2 regions of the Paenibacillus sp. FSL F4-0122 genome follow, and region 2 is predicted to be linked to the other one. Evidence: a T-box and tRNA genes for the amino acid it is inferred to sense, from the RefSeq annotation. Region 2 holds a T-box; the other holds one or more tRNA genes.
What was found. A T-box is a leader RNA that pairs with one kind of tRNA and senses whether it is charged. The one in region 2 lies ahead of MHH49_RS15830 (arginine--tRNA ligase), so its partner is inferred to be a tRNA-Arg.
Positions count from the first base shown of each region.

Region 1: it encodes a tRNA-Arg, which carries the amino acid that the T-box ahead of MHH49_RS15830 (arginine--tRNA ligase) is inferred to sense. The anticodon was not compared.

Region 1 covers NZ_JBBODI010000001.1:2,145,754-2,149,174, reverse strand. The annotation lists gene MHH49_RS09045 (GDSL-type esterase/lipase family protein) at 1-408, shown strand, start outside; gene clpP (ATP-dependent Clp endopeptidase proteolytic subunit ClpP) at 498-1,094, opposite strand; tRNA gene MHH49_RS09035 (tRNA-Arg) at 1,288-1,362, opposite strand; gene MHH49_RS09030 (sugar-binding transcriptional regulator) at 1,631-2,683, shown strand; gene gap (type I glyceraldehyde-3-phosphate dehydrogenase) at 2,797-3,421, shown strand, end outside.
Region 2 covers NZ_JBBODI010000001.1:3,673,056-3,676,476, forward strand. The annotation lists gene MHH49_RS15830 (arginine--tRNA ligase) at 1-1,683, opposite strand, end outside; T-box leader at 1,724-1,942, opposite strand; gene MHH49_RS15835 (hypothetical protein) at 2,221-2,574, shown strand; gene MHH49_RS15840 (hypothetical protein) at 3,068-3,421, shown strand, end outside.

The DNA of each region.
Region 1 (3,421 bases), 1.5 Mb from region 2:
TCTATCGGTGGTAATGATTTGATTCACGCGGCCAAATCAGCAGCAAGACAGCAAGGGAACTTATCCGCAGAACTGCGCAGATCGCTTCAGGAATGCAAACAAAATTTCTCTGCAATTATGAATATCCTTATACAATTGAAGGCGAGGACGCGTAGACCTTTTATCATTAGAATTGTGGGATTATATAATCCCTATCCTCAGGTGGTTGGTGCGACAGAGTGGGTCAGACAGTTTAATCAATACGCAGCACAGTACAGCAGCCGAGTATGTGGATTTGCTTCGATTTACAGTGAGTTCGCAGGAAATGAGAGAGGGCTGTTATCCATTGATCATTTGCATCCGAATGGCCGGGGTTATCGCGTAATTGCCGAGAAGCTGGATGCACTAGGTTATGGAGGGCTGAATTGATTGGATTTAGGTCTTCTATAAAATATAAAGAGGCTGTGCCCTATCCGTTATGGTTAGAGCACAGCCTCTTTATATTTTTACTTTATAGCTTACACACCGCTAGGCAATGTCTTCTCGATTACTTTATCTACGATACCGTATTCAGCCGCGTCTGCAGCAGTCATGAAGTAGTCGCGATCTGTATCCTTCTCAATACGTTCTAGAGGTTGACCCGTACGTTCTGCTAGAATACGGTTCAGCTTATCGCGCAATTTGAGGATGCGGCGGGCACGGATTTCAATGTCCGTTGCTTGACCTTGAGCACCACCCAGAGGCTGGTGGATCATGATCTCGCTGTTAGGCAGTGCAAAGCGTTTGCCTTTGGCGCCAGCGTTTAGCAGGAAAGCTCCCATGGAAGCTGCCATACCCACACAGATGGTGGAAACGTCTGGTTTAATGTACTGCATTGTATCAAAAATAGCCATACCTGCAGTAATGGAACCGCCTGGGCTATTCACGTAAAGGTGAATGTCCTTGTCAGGATCTTCGGCAGCCAAGAACAGCATTTGTGCGATGATAGAATTGGCTACCACGTCATTAACCTCCGTTCCAAGGAAAATGATGCGGTCCTTCAGCAGGCGGGAATAGATGTCATAAGCGCGCTCGCCGCGGTTGCTCTGTTCTACTACCATAGGAATATAACTCACGTGGAAAACCTCCTTGATATTGGTTCTTTAAATGTATTCATTTTTACTCTTGCCGTATTACCCACATGATAAACAAATTCAAACAAAAAGTCAAAGAAAGTCAAACTTATATTCAAAAAAAAGAGCCGACAAGCGGCTCTTTGGTTAAGTAGTAGTATAGGCACTACTAAATTATGTGCAAAAATGAAATTAATGGCGCGCCCGCCAAGAATCGAACTTGGATCTCAGGCTTCGGAGGCCTACGTCATATCCATTGGACCACGGGCGCAACAAAAATGATTATAATACAATTTTTACACAATTGCAATGTAATATTAATACTGGACAAGCGCTCTAGGGACAGGCATCGGGCGCTATATCTTTTTCTGACCTTATTAATGTATAAGAAGACAAGCGCTTGAGAATTCTACTCTCGGAAGACTTGCGCTTCGAGCAATATTTGGTTAGAATATGGGTGGGACTTAAAAAGTTTACCCGGGACGTTTTGAGACCATGAACAAGGGAATAGAGGAAGACGAAGTTGCAGGAGTGAAAGTATGCGTAATTTATTAGATATCCAAAAGCAGCTTCTGCCTGATCTCATGGAAACCCTTAAGAGACGGTACACGATTCTTCATCAGATCATGCTGTCCGATATTATTGGGCGCAGAACGCTAGCCGCTTCGCTAGATATGACTGAGCGGGTACTGCGTGCCGAGACGGATCTTCTGAAATCGCAAGGGCTTATTGAGATCGAGAGTGTTGGCATGCGCATTAGCGCTGCTGGACGTAGACTGCTTGATTTGCTAGAGCCGGTTGTTAAGAGCCTATTTGGTCTGGATGAGCTGGAAGAGAAAATTCGAGCAACGTATGGTCTGGATAAAGTTATTGTAGTACCGGGTGATTGTGAGTCATCGCCGTTCACCAAACGAGAGCTTGGCCGGGCGGGTGCGAAAGCGCTGCTGAGTATACTTCGCGCAGATGATACAGTTGCCGTCACAGGTGGATCGACGCTTGCCGATATGGCTGATCAACTGACACCACCGTTGTCCCTTTCCTATAAGAACGCTTGGTTTGTTCCGGCGCGTGGAGGATTAGGAGAGAGTATGGAGATTCAAGCCAACACGATTGCCTCAACAATGGCAAAGCGGGTTGGAGCCAACTACCGGTTGTTGCATGTCCCTGATTTGCTTAGTGGGGATGCATACCAATCGCTGGCACTTGACTCTAATATTGGAGAGATTGTACAAACCATCCGCAGTTCGCGTATTATTGTACATGGGATTGGGGATGCCATTGAAATGACCCGCCGCCGCAAACTGGACGAGGCTACAGTCTCGGAAATCCAGGGTGAAGGGGCAGTGGCCGAATCTTTTGGCTATTATTTCAATGAAGAGGGTCAGGTTGTCCATACCATGCTTACGATGGGTCTACGTCTAGAAGATATTATTCGGACAGAGAAAGTCATCGGTATTGCAGGAGGCAAACCCAAGGCCAAAGCCATTCATGCCATGCTGCGTTTCGGGCAGGAGAATATTCTCGTTACGGACGAGGCTGCCGCAGTAGAAATAGGCAAGGAAATTGACAATCAACTACAGCTATCTTCGTAGTTTTTAGATTGCAGGCAATAACATACTTCTTGCATCATACTTAACATTGTTGTCATGACAGACCTCACCGTCTGTTTTGAATAAATAAAACGAATTCTAGGAGGAACTATTCAATGAGTGTAAAAGTTGGAATTAACGGTTTTGGACGTATTGGACGCCTTGCTTTCCGCCGTATTCAAAATGTAGAAGGTATCGAAGTGGTAGCAATCAACGATTTGACTGACGCTAAGATGCTTGCTCATTTGCTTAAATATGATACAACTCAAGGTAAATTCCAAGGTGATGTTGAAGTGCATGATGGCTTCTTCAAAGTCAATGGTAAAGAAGTTAAGGTTCTTGCTAACCGCAACCCTGAAGAATTGCCATGGGGCGACCTAGGCGTTGATATCGTACTTGAGTGCACAGGTTTCTTCACAACTAAAGAAGCAGCTGAAAAACACTTGAAAGGTGGAGCTAAGAAAGTAGTTATCTCCGCTCCAGCTACTGGCGACATGAAAACTGTCGTTTACAACGTTAACGATGACATTCTTGATGGTACTGAGACTGTTATTTCCGGCGCATCTTGCACAACTAACTGCCTAGCTCCAATGGCAAAAGTACTGAACGACAAGTTCGGTATCGTTGAAGGCTTGATGACTACAATTCATGCTTACACTGGCGACCAAAACACTTTGGATGCTCCACATGCTAAAGGTGACTTCAGACGCGCTCGTGCAGCAGCTGAGAACATCATTCCTA
Region 2 (3,421 bases):
TGGCGTTAACTCTATACTTGCTGAATGTAATATCTCCGGCCAGAGGCTTAGCTGTCTTAGCAGCGCAAGCTCTGCTTTTTCCAACTTGGAAGGGAACTGAAGCTGTGCGGCAGCTGTAAGGATTGGGATCGTAGCTTTACTCAAAACGCTTGTCGCACGCGCAAAAGTATACATCAGATAAACTCCGGTATTGCCGGATATTTCGGTAGCCTGTTTGAAATCAAACACGATTTCCGTTCCTAAATTAAACCGTAGCAGATAGTAGCGAATCGCAGCAGTGGCAATCATTCGGCTGGAGAGGCCGTCTTTATCGGAACGTGAGTGTTCGATGTTCTGTTCCATGAGTTCCACCAGATCGCTTACCTTAATCCCGATTCCCTGTCGTCCGGACATAGCATAAGAAGATTTGCCTTCTGAAATATCTATACCCAGCTCGGCAGCCGAGGCGGGACTAAGAGATACAACACCATAACTCACATGATGGAGTTTGTCTGCTTGCTCGTTATAACCTAGTGCCCCTAAGGCTTGCTTAACCATCTGTTGTGGATATTCCTGTCTGTAATCAATCACATTGATGACTCTGTCCGCCTGCCCATAAGACTCTTGGGTTCCAGTTAATCCTGTTGTCCATAAACCGGACGAGAATTCGCTATAGGAGAAATCTTTGGTTAAAAGACCAAATTTCCAGAGATGATAGGCAATATCTTTGGCTGTATACGTTAAAATCCCATTCGAACGCACCAGCACCTTATCGAGATGATGCTCCTCTGAATCCGCTCCAATGTTAGCCTCTGTTCCTTGCTTCAGCACCCAGCAGCCTGCGAGTTTACCTTCAGTCTCTTGTACAAAAACGGCTGTCTGCTTCAGTAGCTCAGCTGCGGCTGCCCAAAATCCCTCTTTTAAAATACTGCTCTCCCATACCAGCAAATCATAATAAATCCCAAAATGTTTCATTTCCTCTACATGCTCTCTAACGATACGTTCAGCTACAAGGTTGCCCAGCCAGGCTTCATTGCCGCCACCTTGTTCAAGGGAGTGCAGTATATCTGTGCGCTTGTGTGTCATCTCAGGGTTCAGCGCATATTCTTTGTTCACTTTGGCATAAAGATCCCAGCAAAAATCACCGAAACGTTGATGTTCCCCTTCTAAAGGTATATTTAATAATCCAACAACTGTATCCGCCAGCTGATTGCCGAGATCATCAATGTAGTTATGGACCTCTACGTTATACCCAGTTCTTTTCATAATTCTGACTAGAGTATCGCCAATACAGGCGTTTCTTAGATGACCTACATGAGCGGCTTTGTTGGGGTTGATAGAAGTGTGCTCGATGATGACTTTTTCCCCAGTGCTGGCAGGCAGTTCAAAGGAATGTTCAGCCCAGCTTTGCCAATTCATATACAAATTGATAAATCCGGGAGCAGCGACTTCAACTTTTTGCAATAGACCGGCGAAACGCCCTTTGAATTGAAGTTCTGCTTTCACTAATTCTGCTATGACCATTGGGGATTTACGTAGAGTTTTGGCTAGCTGCATAGCGATATTACATGAATAATCACCATGTTCTAGATTTGCTGGCTGTTCGATCAGAATGGCAATGTCCTCTGGATAGTCAGCTCCTAAAGTATTGAATACACGGTGTACACTGTGCTTGATTCCGTCTTTGATGATTTGATCTAACATGGTATACCCTCCTTTGAAAATACAAAAAAGCCCTCGTCTCAAAAGAGACGAGGGCTTTAGCGCTCGCGGTACCACTCTCGTTGCTGAACAAGTTGTTCAGCCACCTTACGGGATAACGGCCTTCAGCCGGGACTTCCTACTAAGATTCAGAAGTCCATCTCACGGGTGCGCTTCATTAAAGGAATCTGTACCGGCTTACACTCTCCCGGCTCGCTGAGGACTAGATCTCGTTAACTACTCTCCCGCTCATCGATGCTTGAATAATTTTTATCAGTATAACTAATATTTCGAAAAAAGCAAGGGTGGTGGAGCTAATCCCAATTTTCTTGAGCATCTTGCAGGGATTTAGAAGTCTCAAAAACTATCAAATCATAGCTAAATCAATATAAAATTTTTGGGCATTCAAACAATCAAATGAAACCAATCATTAATACAATACAAGGGGAATTATTAACCTTTTCCCAATTTTAAATTTTGTATTTTTTATTTGTAAATCTGAATTTTTGAAAAATACTTAATAAAGGAGGGAATAGCTCAATGGCAGTATTATCAACAGGACCCATTGCAAATGATCCTGTTAGTGGTGTCAGAACAATTAAAACGGTTATTATCAAAATTGTAAACCGTGATTCTATCAATTTTTCTTCTGTTCATATTCAAGGTTACAAATTAAACAGTCTCAGAACACTCTACGTACTAGAAGAAATATCTATTGCACCCAATGAAGTTATTACGAGAAATTTTGGAGCAGACTTTGATGCATATGAATTCGTGTTCACCACAGACGGTTTTGCTGAAATAAGCACTGAGATTTCAGTTTGGGGGAGAAACGAAAGTGGTGCAATTATCGATGTTCAACGAGTTGTTGCAGAGGAGCAGTCAGAAACATAAATTCAACATATATGCAGGGTAATAACCACATTCTTAATAGATAGTTGAAACATATTATAAAAAAGAGCAGTTTAACAAGAAATCTTGATTAACTGTATTTTCCAGAAAGGAGGGAGTGCCGTAATGGCAGTACTATCAACAGGACCTATTGCTAATGATCCGGTTAGTGGTGTTAGGTCCACTCAAACCGTGTTAATCAAACTGGATAATCGTGATCCTGTAAATTTTTCTAATGTTGTTATCGAGGGCTTTCATTTAAATGGTACCAGAATATTATATGTACAAGAATTAGTAACCATAGGTCCTAATGAAGTATTATCTAGAAGCTATTTCGCTAATTTCGATGCAATAGAGTTTGTCTTTACCATAAGTGGACCAGCTGAGAATGAAACACAAATTTCTGTATGGGGTAAAAATGCTGCTGGGGAATTCGTGCCTGCCCATCGATTAGTCTCTGATGAACTTTTAGGAACCGAGATCGCAGGCCCTCAGGGTGATACTGGACCGCAAGGAGACCAAGGACCTCAAGGGCCTCAAGGGGACCAAGGACCGCAAGGTGATCAAGGACCTCAAGGCGTACAAGGACCGCAAGGTGATCAAGGACCGCAAGGTGACCAAGGACTTCAAGGGGACCAAGGACCGCAAGGAGACCAAGGACCGCAAGGTGATCAAGGACCGCAAGGTGACCAAGGACTTCAAGGGGACCAAGGACCGCAAGGAGACCAAGGACCGCAAGGTGTACAAGGACCTCAAGGGGACCAAGGACCTCAAGGCGTTCAAGGACTTCAAGGAGTTCAAGGCGTACAAGGACCGCAAGGTGATCAAGGACCACAGGGTGTTCAAGGAC